DNA from 2 places in the Bacillus sp. N6 genome. Region 2 is predicted to be linked to the other one. Evidence: riboswitches for the same ligand, from Rfam matches in the RefSeq annotation. Region 2 holds a riboswitch; the other holds the start of a gene.

Region 1 (6,412 bases), 1.0 Mb from region 2:
AACGGAACTTGTTCTGGAACTGTAGAGCAAACAGAGAAATACATGGAAGCAATGAATAATGATCCACGTTTTGATGGTATCGTATTTAAAATAGATGAAGAAGAAGGGCATGCATTCAAGAAAATGCACGTACGTCCTCGTCCAGAATTAGTTACACTTCGTCTAGAAGATGACATTAACCCACATGAAATAACTGGGAAGTATTTAGAGCCAAAAGATTTTTATGAGGCAATGAAACAAGAAGATACAGTTATCATTGATGCACGAAATGATTATGAGTTTGATTTAGGACACTTCAAAGGTGCGATTAAACCTGATATCGAATCATTCCGTGAATTACCAGATTGGATTAGAGAAAACAAAGAAACACTTGAAGGTAAAAAGATTTTAACTTACTGTACAGGTGGAATTCGTTGTGAGAAATTCTCTGGTTGGTTAGTTCGTGAAGGTTTTGAAGATGTAAGTCAGCTTCACGGCGGAATTGTAACGTACGGAAAAGATCCAGAAGTACAAGGTGAGCTTTGGGATGGACAATGTTACGTGTTTGATGAGCGTATCGCTGTTCCAGTAAACCAAAAAGAACATGTTATCGTTGGTAAAGATCACTTTACAGGTGAACCATGTGAGCGCTATGTAAACTGTTCAAATCCAGAATGTAATAAGAAAATTTTATGTTCTGAAGAAAACGAAGCGAAATATTTACGTGCATGTTCTCATGAATGTCGTGTAAGTCCACGTAACCGCTACGTAATACAACATGAATTAACGGAAGAGCAAGTAGCTGCTGCATTAGAGAAAATCGAAGCAGGGAAGTAAGCTGAATTCGTATAATAAAAAGGGTACTCCAAGTTTTATTTTGGAGCACCCTTTTTTTATTATACAGTCCTGTCATTTGTCGTTTTTTGTCGGTAAGTCGATATATTTAAAAAATCGCTGATATATTTCGAGTTGCGCTGATATAATCGGAAAATCGCTGATAAAAATTTCACTTACTGCAGCACACCAAGAATTTGAAAATAACCTTCTTTAGTTTTTATCCTCTTTCTCTTTAACGGCAGAAAGTACCGTTTGTTTTACCCAAGCTTTTCTTTGTTTATGCTGTAGACCCCATTGATATAAACTTTGGGCTCCTAAAATAAGTGAAATGACAATGCCGCTAATCGCAATTAATAGAGCGAAAAATTCAAGAGGGGACGATATTTTGTTTGAATCGGTGTTTCTTAAAAGGTCAATCATAGTAAACCCTAACATTTGGCCCACTACAGAGTAGAGCGTTAAAATTAATAATAAAAGGCTATCTTTTTTAGAGGCGACATTTTCTTGATATTTAAACAAACTATCAAGATTTTGTTTCGCGTTCGAGTATAGAACCTCAATATTAAAAAGTTTTCTTAAGCGGAAGAAAATATCTTCACTTTGTGATTGGGATACTAATTCTAAAGAAAAATAATTAGCAGTGAACGAATTGATCGAATAAATTAATTTCTCTATTTCATTAGTATCTTGTTCAATGTTTAGCTCAGCATAGGCGTTTGCCATTTTTAATAAAACAATTTTATGAAATAGGTTTAATAATAAAGCGTAATAAAATTCTCCGAACATTTGACTAGCAAGTTTAGAGATTTCGCGTTCGCCTTCATTTGTTACACATGTAAAAATATGTTCTTCCATTATGAAATAACGATTTGGAGCCCATCTCTGATAAGCGTGTTTTTTTAAATAGTCATGAATGTAAGGAATGTTATTTGCACTTACATATGGTTTACCATCACTTGTTAATCCGGAAAGACTGGAAGTACGATAAACATCCACTTCATTAAGTTCCATACCTTCTTTTAGTGACAATAAAGTTTGAACGTACATTCTTTGGTCTTCAAAGAAAGGGAAGGTTTGAAAGTATGAACTTCTTAATCTCTTCTTTTCAAAGAAATCAGTTACGCCATGAAATAAATAACCAAAAATGAATTTTTCAACTTGGGAATACTTTTTTCCGTTACATTCAATACAAATAGACTCATTTGTATCAGTTTTAGTTTCAAGTACACGGAAGCGAGCAGCGAATTCGATTGCTTCAGATAAAGTCATGTTTGGAGCAGTGTTTACTTCTGTTCGAATTGTTAAGAAGCCAAGTTCATAAGGACAAAGTGTGACATCAATAGAGTGTATCTTGAATGGAATTGAAATAAGGTTTGTTGTTAAATGTCCAGTTAAGTTAAGGTCCTTTGAATAACGTTGCAAGCCCTTTTGATGCTCTGAATGAGGAAAGAGAATTTTATTTGTAAATGAAAGATAGTATGCTTCCATATTTTGATGTGAAACTTTAAACTCCCCATAATATGTATTTTCATCATCGAGATGATCGAGCCGAAAAGGACGAAAATCGTTTTTTTGTAAGAAAGGGAACATATTTTGTTCATATCCAGCTTTAAACGAAAACGGGAATATAAATTGGAATATAGCTGTTGCTACACCTTTTTCCTCAATTGCTTGTATTGCCTCCATCTACATTGTGTCCTTTCCATATATGCTATAGAAACAACATGCCCAAATTTATTTGAAAATAACCACTCTTTTATACTCAATTGAGAGTGAAAATTCAGCTTATTTAGTAGGGAACATGTATAATGTTATGTATACTAAAAGTTATAAAATTGTATTTTGAAAAGGGGGATGCTGTATGCGGATTTTAGTATTAGGCGCTGGTGGAGTCGGAGGATTTTTTGGTGGCAGATTAGTCGAGAAGGGAGAAGATGTCACGTTTCTTGTTCGTAGTAAACGGAAAAAACAATTAGAGGAAAGAGGACTTGTAATCCGAAGTGTTAACGGGGATTTTTCCTTCCGACCGAAATTAATAACGAAAGAAGAGCGAACTTCTCCATTTGATGTCATTTTATTTTCAACAAAAGCGTATCACTTAAACGAGGCAATTCAAGATTTGAAGCCGTTTGTTGGCGAAAATACTGTAATCATTCCATTGTTAAATGGTATCGCTCATTTATCGCTATTACAAAAAGAATTCGGCGAAGAAAAAGTAATTGGCGGTTTATGCTTTATCGAGACGACGTTAAACGATCAAGGAGAAATTGTACAAACTAGCGCTGCCAACAGACTTGTGTTTGGAGAAATTAAGTCTCAAAATTCAGAGAGAGTAAAGCATATTTCTAAAGCATTTTCAGGTACGAAATCTAGTTTTGTTTTAAGTGAAAATATTACGCAAGATATGTGGCATAAATATTTATTTATTACTGTAATGTCAGGTGTGACAACGTTAATGCGTGCACCAATTGGACCAATCCGTGAAAGTGAAGGCGGCCGTGATTTTATCCGTAATGTGTTTGAGGAATCTGTACAAATCATGAGAGTATTAGGAGCTCCAGTAAAGGCTAATATTGCCCAGGAACATATGAAAACGATTGATAAAATTTCGTATGATATGAAGTCATCAATGCAACGTGATATGGAAAAGGGTTCGTTTATTGAAGGGAAGCACTTGCAAGGATATTTACTGGATGTAGCAGAGAAATTTTCTATAGCGGCACCATTATTAGAATCTATATATCAAAATTTAAAGGTGTATGAAGAGATGACCTTTAACAAATCTGTAATAGAATTAGATGTATGAAAAAATAAAAAAGATAGCAATATATAAGTGTATTGCTATCTTTTTTATTTTTTGTATGACAAATTATTTATTTCTTTTCGTTCTATCTGTCAAATTTATTTCCTGTTCACGTTTACCATATAACTGATTAATTTCATTTGCTACTGCATCTAAATATGAATCGGAAAAAATAGGCTTCTTTTCTTTAGACATATGGGTCTCCTTTGCGGATTTTTAATATTCATTATGTATATTTCTCAGCGGATTATGCGCAATCATTTTAATTTTTTTCTTATTAAAAATTTTTGTTTACTTTTTGAAAATAAAGGAGTATTATAATCCACAGTTTCAATTTTCTAAATCGCTGAAACCGCATGGTACGGGGGACCCGTTTTTACGGATTAGTACATAATCCGATGGGGTGAATCCTTGAAAAAGGTAGGGCTACTCATAGGCCCGAATCCGACAGCTAACCTCGTAAGCGTTATATTGAGAAGGAAGGTGGAGCTTGTGCGACAAAAAAAATAATGTCTACAAGTCTATTTCGCTATGGCTTGTAGACATTTTTTGTTTTCTGAAGAAATCGTTTACTGGCTGTAACAAGCAGAAAAGTTCGTACAAAATTATTGGAGAGTGGACAGCATTGGTTTCATCTATTAAAAGATTTTTAATTGGAAGACCGTTAAAATCAACAGAGCTTGGAGAACAAAAGCTTAATAAAACGAAAGCTTTAGCTATTTTATCTTCTGATGCATTGTCATCAGTTGCTTACGGTCCAGAGCAAATTTTAATTGCTTTAGCAGGTGTGGGAGCGATCGCTTATTGGTATTCCATTCCGATCGCTGTTGGGGTATTAGTATTATTGACAGCCCTTATTTTATCTTATCGTCAAATTATTTTTGCTTATCCGCATGGCGGGGGAGCGTATGTTGTATCAAAAGAAAATTTAGGGATGAATCCAGGCTTAATTGCTGGAGGATCTTTATTAGTCGACTATATTTTAACTGTTGCGGTAAGTGTATCTGCAGGTACAGATGCGCTAACATCTGCTTTTCCTAGTTTACATGCACATAATGTAATCATTGCGATTATATTTGTTATATTTATTACGATCTTAAATTTAAGAGGAGTAACGGAATCAGCTTCTGTTTTAGCATATCCTGTTTATTTATTTGTTTTAGCCCTATTTATATTAATTGGTGTAGGCATATATAATATTTTGACTGGTCACGTTTCGCAGGCTTTACACACGCCGATCGGAACGCCGGTTGCGGGTATTAGTTTGTTTTTACTGTTAAGAGCATTTGCATCAGGTAGTTCTGCTTTAACAGGTGTTGAAGCAATTTCAAATGCAATTCCGAACTTTAAAGATCCTGCGCCAAACAATGCTGCAAAAACATTGCTTGCAATGGGTGCATTACTTGCTGTGTTATTTTCAGGAATTGTATTTTTAGCTTATTATTACGGAGTGACGCCGAGTAAAGAAGTAACAGTTGTTTCTCAAATTGCTGAACAAACATTTGGACGTAATTTCATGTACTATTTCATACAAGGTACAACAGCTTTAATATTAATTCTCGCAGCTAATACAGGCTATTCTGCATTTCCTTTATTAGCGGTTAACCTCGCAAAAGATAAATTCATACCGAGAATGTTTACGATTAGAGGAGACCGTCTAGGTTACTCAAACGGTATTATAATACTTGGAGTTGCTTCGATTATTTTAATTGTAGCTTTCCAAGGACAAACAGAACATTTAATTCCGTTATATGCAGTAGGTGTATTTATTCCATTTACACTTTCTCAAACAGGGATGGTATTAAAGTGGCTTCGTGAAAAACCTGAAGGATGGGCTTTAAAATTAACGGTTAATTTAATTGGTGCAGTTATTAGTTTTATCGTAATGAGCATGTTCTTTTTAACTAAATTTGCACAAGTTTGGTCGATTCTTATTTTCTTACCAGTTATTATCTTCTTATTCCATCGAATTAAGAAGCATTATGATGCAGTGGGTGATCAATTAAGTTTAAAAACTTGCGAGCCTCTTATTCCAATTGAGGGGAATGTAATTGTCGTTCCTGTAGCAGGTATGACGCATGTAGTAGAAAATTCATTGAACTATGCGAAATCTCTTTCTGCAGATCAAGTTATCGCTGTATATGTTGCTTTTGACAGAGAAGAGGAAAAGAAATTTGAAGAGAAATGGAAGGTGTGGCAACCTGAAGTAAGGCTTGTTACATTACATTCTCATTATAGAAGTATTATTCAGCCGTTAACGAAGTTCATTGATACAGTGCAATATAAGGCAAGTGAATCGAATTACCGCGTTACGGTCGTTATACCACAGTTCATTCCGAAAAAAGGTTGGCATAACATTCTTCATAATCAATCCAGTTTACTCATACGTGCGTATTTACTTTATAAAAGAAATGTTGTTATTACGACAGTTCCATATCATTTAAAAAAATAAGAAGATTTTTGAAGGATAGCTTCGTGAAAATGAAGCTATCCTTTTTGTGTATATGCTATGCATAATTGCATATGGGTTTAAAAGTTATATGGATATAATTTTATTAGTTATTTATAAGTAGTGTTTTCTGTTGTGATATATAGATATTTCAATCGATAAAGTGAATCGGATTATATTTTGAAATAAGGACATGAAAGCTTGGAAATAAAGGGAATGAAAATACTTCTTTACGTTATATAAACAGCTGTGTTTAAATGACCTTACAGTACAAAACATATATGAAAACAAAACGAAATTTCATATTTACGCATGTTTTTTAGTTTAAAATGAATAATATTTTT
Region 2 (6,412 bases):
AATTGACGTTTCTGAAGCTGAAATTTTAACGTTTGCAGTACGTCGTATGGATATCTTTGATGCAAAGCAACCTAATTTATTAGAGAAACTTGATGTGAAAAAATATACGTTATTACCAAATACAGCAGGGGCAAAAAACGCTGAAGAGGCTGTTCGTATTGCAAAATTAGCAAAAGCTTCTGGGCTTTGTGACATGATAAAGGTAGAAGTTATTGGTGATGATAGAACGTTATTACCGGATCCGGTAGAAACGTTAAAGGCATCTGAAATGTTACTGAAAGAAGGATTTATCGTACTTCCGTATACATCTGATGATGTTGTATTAGCACGTAAATTACAAGAGCTTGGCGTGCATGCGATTATGCCAGGAGCATCTCCAATCGGATCAGGACTTGGTATTGTAAATCCATTAAATTTGAGCTTCATTATTGAACAAGCGGCAGTACCAGTTATCGTTGATGCCGGTATTGGTAGCCCAGCTGATGCGGCATTTGCAATGGAATTAGGAGCAGATGGCGTGTTATTAAATACAGCTGTATCAGGAGCAAAAGATCCTATTAAAATGGCACAGGCAATGAAACTAAGTATTGAAGCAGGACGTTTAGGATTTGAAGCAGGTCGTATTGCACGTAAGCGCTGTGCAACTGCAAGTAGTCCTTTAGAAGGAATGAGCGTAGTTGAATAATCGATATTCTCGCCAAGAACTATTTTCTCCAATTGGAGCAGAAGGGCAGCAAAAGATAAGAGAAAAGCATGTACTTATTATCGGTGCAGGTGCATTAGGTAGTGCAAATGCAGAGATGTTTGTAAGAGCGGGTGTTGGCAAGATAACAATTGTTGACCGTGATTATGTAGATTGGAGTAATCTACAAAGACAACAATTGTATGCAGAGAGCGACGTAAAGAATAATCTCCCAAAAGCTATAGCGGCTAAAAAACGTTTAGAAGAGATTAATAGCGATGTAACAATAAAAGCTCTCGTTCAAGATGTAACAGCTGAAGAGCTAGAAGAACTTGTTACAAACGTTGATGTAATGATTGATGCGACTGATAATTTTGAAACACGCTTTATTGTGAATGATATAGCACAAAAATATTCTATTCCATGGATTTACGGTGCATGTGTAGGTAGTTACGGTCTTTCTTATACAATCATTCCTAGTAAAACACCATGTTTATCATGTTTATTGCAGTCGATTCCGCTTGGCGGGGCAACATGTGATACAGCGGGTATTATATCACCTGCTGTATCTCTTGTCGTTTCTCATCAAGTAACAGAAGCTCTTAAACTGTTAGTAGAAGATTACGAATCACTTCGAGATGGGCTTGTATCGTTTGATATGTGGAAGAATGAGTATTCATGTATGAATGTGCAAAAGCTTCGCCAGCATAATTGTTCTTCATGCGGAGAGAATGCATTATATCCGTATTTAAATAAAGAGAACACATCAAAAACAGCAGTTTTATGCGGGCGAAATACAGTTCAAATTAGACCACCTCATAAAGAGGAAATGAATTTTGAACAATATAAAGAGTTGCTGGAAGGTCGCGTGAATGATTTAAATGTAAATCCATATTTACTATCATTTTCTGTTGAAGACAAGAGGTTAGTCGCCTTTAAAGATGGCCGTGTGCTCGTACATGGAACGAAAGATATAAGCGAAGCAAAAACGATTTATCATCGCTATTTTGGATAGAAAAGGATGAGTGGGATGAAAGTGAATAAAGCTTTAACAATTGCAGGGTCTGATAGCGGCGGCGGTGCTGGAATTCAGGCAGATTTAAAAACATTCCAAGAGCTTGGTGTATACGGAATGACGGCTATTACGGCAATTACTGCTCAAAACACGCTTGGCGTTCAAGGGGTATATCCTGTTCCGTTAGAAGGTATTACAGAACAGCTGAATTCAATTGGTACGGATTTAACACCAGATGCAGTGAAACTAGGAATGTTATTTAGTAGTGAAATAATTCAAATTGTTGCAGAACAAATTAAAAAATTTGGCTGGAATAATATTGTGCTAGATCCCGTTATGATCGCAAAAGGCGGTGCATCATTATTACAGCAAGAAGCAGTTCATGCATTAAAAGAATATTTATTACCAGTAGCAACCGTTATAACACCGAATGTTCCAGAAGCAGAAGTGTTAACTGGGATGGAGATTCATAATGTTGAAGATAGTAAGGAAGCTGCAAAAGTATTGCACGAATTAGGTGCTAAATATGTGCTTATGAAGGGCGGACATGCAGAATATCAAGGTAATGAAGTAATTGATTTCCTCTTTGATGGAGAAGAATTTATTGAGTTTAGAAGCGAGCGAATTCCTTCAAAGCAAACGCACGGAAGTGGGTGCACATTTGCTTCAGCGGTTACAGCAGGACTTGCGAAAGGATACTCAATTGAAGATGCTGTTCAAGAAGCAAAACGATTTATTAGTATAGCAATTGAAGAGCCATTGAATATTGGTAGTGGTCATGGACCGACGAATCATTTTGCGTATAAAGTGAATAGAACGCGTGTATAGATAAGTGAAAAGCCAGTTTTATAACTGGCTTTTTTTCTGTTTACTTTTTCAAAATACAGGAGTAATATATCAGCCAGAATATATTTTTTTGTAAACGCTGAGTCCAATTATATGGAGCGGAGGAACCAATTTGTGCAGTGTCACTAGGGGTGAATCTTTCAAATTTGAAAGTAGGGCTACTCTCAAAGCCCGAATCCGACAGCTAACTTCGTAAGCGTCTTGAGAGAGGACGGTGCCATGATGGATACATCACTTCATCGATCTGATTAGTATAGGGGAATATCAATCTATGTTTGATTTCTTTTATACTAAGGAGGATGAGGTACATGGAACTAACACTTATTTGTGTTGGAGAAGAAAGTAAGGTAAATAGTTTAAGAGATCTAGTTGCATTTCAACATGAGTTAGTTATTTTTACAGCAAATGAAGAGGTAGCGGCTGAAGTTAGGAATTGTGGGTTTGATTGGACTTATAGTTGTAGTAAGGAGCAGGATTTTACTAGTATTTGTGAGTGTATTAAGAAGGTCATTTTACTAGGGGATGAGCTTCCAATCGTTAGTTTCTTCACAGAACACATTCGTTTTTCTTTTCAAGCACCTATTACTGTTGTTACAAGGAATAAACGATATCCAGCGAGGCTCTATGAAACAATTGGAGCTAAGTTTGTCGTGTTTACAAATTGTGATAATATTTCTTTTTTATTTTTTGAATAGGGCGGGGGAAGAAATGATGAAGGTACTATTACTTGGAGATATAGCAAATCGTTGGGCAGTATCGGTAGAGCGAGTTCAAGAATTGGTCCAGATTGATCCCCTTTTTCCAGGGCCATATATTATATTACCATCAAAAGATGCTTTGTATTTAGAGATGGATATTACCGAGTATGAGCAGCTACATGCAGAATTGACACAAGTTTATATTCGTGGGAGAAATTTACGTGCATTTTTACGAGGAGAATAAAGGGTGAATAAAAAAGAGCGAATGCTGAGTGCAACAAGCTATGCACTTCATGTCATTCGCTCTTTTTATTTCATATTTAAAAGGTCATTTTTAAGAAAAGAAAAGAGAAATAAAGAAAATAGATGAAATAACAGTAATAATCTTCAATGTAAGCGTTTAAATGAATGTAAATATTATTATTTTCAGTAATTTACCCCTTTACAAGTGAAATATAGAGGAGTATATTTACTCTCATAAATCATTCATAAAATTTCCAAAAAAACCTAAAATCGCTGAGTTCCAGAAATGGAGCGGGGGAACCAATTTTGTGCATCGTCACTTGGGGTGAATCTTTCAGTTTTGAAAGTAGGGCTACTCTTTAGGCCCGAATCCGACAGCTAACCTCGTAAGCGTTTAGAGAGGAGGTTTACTTTTTGTTGTTCATTTTTTGAACACTGAGTAGAGCTCAGTGTTCTTTTTTAATATTTAAATGGTAAATTTTAACAAAAAGAGAGGGATAGTTATGTTAGATGTTGTAATGGTCGGGATTTTTATTTTATTAGTTGCATCGATGGCAAGTCTTGCAAGTTGGTCAGATAAAGTTGTGAAAGAAGGAAAGCAATCATGATGATTGTCTTATCGGTTATTGTCGCAGCAATTACAGTGTATTTAGTGTATGCATTATTAAATCCAGAGAAGTTTTAATTAGGGGGAATTATTCATTATGATTTGGGTTGCAGTCATTATTACAATGCTCTTGTTTATTTTAGTAGCAAAGCCAACGGGGATTTATTTAGAAAAAGCTTTTCAAGGTAGCAAAACGTTAGATAAAGTATTCGGGCCTTTTGAAAAACTTATTTTTAAAATTACGGGTGTAAAAGCATACAATCAAACGTGGAAACAGTACGCATTATCATTAGTTTTATTAAATGGATTTATGATCGTTGTCGTATACTTCATTTTCAGATTACAAGGTGTGCTGCCACTAAATCCAGCGCATATTGAAGGGATGGAGCCTACGCTCGCTTTTAATACAGCAATTAGTTTTATGGCTGATACAAACTTACAGCATTATAGCGGTGAAAATGGTTTATCTTATTTATCACAATTAATCGGAATTACATTTTTAATGTTTGCGGCACCAGCAACGACATTAGCGCTCGTTATGGCTTTTATAAGAGGACTTGCTGGAAAAGAACTTGGTAACTTTTTCGTTGATTTTACGAGAGCGTTAACGAGAGTGTTTCTTCCTATCGCATTTATTGCGGCACTAGTTTTTGTCGCACTTGGCGTACCACAAACGTTAGATGGGGCGGTTACAGCACAAACGATTGAAGGTGCAAAGCAAAGTATTTTACGTGGACCTGTTGCATCATTCGTTTCCATTAAGGAACTTGGAAATAACGGCGGTGGATTTTTCGGAGCAAACTCTACGCATCCTTTCGAAAATCCAGGACAAATGAGTAATATTTTGCAAATGATGCTTATGATGTTATTACCAACAGCACTTCCATTTACGTACGGACGAATGGTCGGAAATAAAAAACAAGGCCGCATTCTTTTCGTGTCACTATTTATGGTATTTTTACTAGGGTTTATAACGATTACGACATCTGAACTAAACGGGAACCCGGCATTAAATGGAATGGGTATCGAACATGTACAAGGAAGTACAGAAGGGAAAGAAGTACGATTTGGAACAGTATTTTCTTCACTATACGCAACAGTAACGACAGCTGCTGAAACTGGGGCTGTTAATACGATGCATGATACGTTAACACCAATTGGCGGTCTAGTTCCACTTGTAAATATGATGTTAAATACAGTGTATGGCGGAGTTGGAGCAGGCTTTGTAAACATTATTATGTATGCAATTATCGCGGTGTTTATATCTGGGTTAATGGTTGGACGGACACCAGAGTTTTTAGGTAAAAAGATTGAAGGTAAGGAAATGAAATTAATCGCAGTCACGATTTTATTTCATCCATTGCTCATTTTAGGATTTTCGGCATTAGCTCTTTCAACAAATTTAGGAACGGATGCTATTTCTCATTCCGGTTTCCACGGTTTAACACAAGTTGTATATGAATATACATCGTCAGCTGCGAATAACGGATCTGGATTTGAAGGATTAGGAGATAATACACCGTTTTGGAATATTACGACTGGTTTAGTTATGTTTTTAGGACGCTACTTCAGTTTAATTACGATGCTAGCTGTGGCAGCTTCGTTGAAAGAAAAAACGGTAGTGCCAGAAACAGTCGGAACGTTCCGTACAGATAATAGTTTATTTGGTGGCATCTTCATCGGAACGATTGTAATTGTTGGTGCATTAACATTTTTCCCGATGTTAGTACTCGGACCAATTGCAGAATTTCTTACATTGAAGTAATGGAGGGTAAATGATGAGACCGGTAGTAGTAAAAGAAAAACAAGTAAATGAGACACAAATACATGCTGTAGAAGATGAGGTTAGACAAGCGAAAACGATGGATCGTGATATCGTAACACATGCGATGAAGCAATCCATTGCGAAATTGAATCCGAAAGTCATGATAAAGAATCCGATTATGTTCGTTGTGGAAATTGGGTTTATCATTACGTTCATTTTATCTTTTCTTCCAAGCAGTTCTAGTAGTATACCAGGATGGTTTAATATAACAGTTTCTCTTATTCTATTATTTACAGTTTTATTTGCGAATTTTGCAGAAGCATTAGCAGAAGGTCGCGGTAAAGCGCAAGCCGATTCTTTAAAACAGTCGAAGAAAGATGTGTTTGCAAATGTTGTAAAAGAAAATGGAGACATTGTCCAAGTTTCAGCAACTGATCTTAGAAAAGGTGACGTTGTTATCGTAAAACAAGGAGAAATGATTCCAAATGATGGTGAAGTAATCAAAGGATTAGCGTCTGTAGATGAATCTGCAATTACAGGAGAATCAGCTCCTGTA

What was found. A riboswitch is a leader RNA that binds a small molecule or an ion and turns the genes downstream of it on or off. The one in region 2 is predicted to bind cyclic di-AMP.
Region 1: linked by a shared signal. The riboswitch ahead of ACUXVC_RS09170 (APC family permease) and the one ahead of ACUXVC_RS03870 (SipW-dependent-type signal peptide-containing protein) in region 2 are both predicted to bind cyclic di-AMP.

What each region holds. Positions count from the first base shown of each region.
Region 1 covers NZ_CM127843.1:1,755,810-1,762,221, forward strand. Annotated here, with positions in the region: gene trhO (oxygen-dependent tRNA uridine(34) hydroxylase TrhO) at 1-816, shown strand, start outside; gene ACUXVC_RS09155 (hypothetical protein) at 1,027-2,502, opposite strand; gene panE (2-dehydropantoate 2-reductase) at 2,678-3,622, shown strand; gene ACUXVC_RS09165 (hypothetical protein) at 3,686-3,814, opposite strand; cyclic di-AMP (ydaO/yuaA leader) riboswitch at 3,954-4,100, shown strand; gene ACUXVC_RS09170 (APC family permease) at 4,245-6,071, shown strand.
Region 2 covers NZ_CM127843.1:749,603-756,014, forward strand. Annotated here, with positions in the region: gene thiG (thiazole synthase) at 1-685, shown strand, start outside; gene thiF (thiazole biosynthesis adenylyltransferase ThiF) at 678-1,697, shown strand; gene thiD (bifunctional hydroxymethylpyrimidine kinase/phosphomethylpyrimidine kinase) at 1,713-2,525, shown strand; cyclic di-AMP (ydaO/yuaA leader) riboswitch at 2,611-2,758, shown strand; gene ACUXVC_RS03855 (hypothetical protein) at 2,852-3,238, shown strand; gene ACUXVC_RS03860 (hypothetical protein) at 3,252-3,485, shown strand; gene ACUXVC_RS03865 (hypothetical protein) at 3,489-3,611, shown strand; cyclic di-AMP (ydaO/yuaA leader) riboswitch at 3,746-3,891, shown strand; gene ACUXVC_RS03870 (SipW-dependent-type signal peptide-containing protein) at 3,988-4,092, shown strand; gene kdpF (K(+)-transporting ATPase subunit F) at 4,092-4,169, shown strand; gene kdpA (potassium-transporting ATPase subunit KdpA) at 4,189-5,856, shown strand; gene kdpB (potassium-transporting ATPase subunit KdpB) at 5,870-6,412, shown strand, end outside.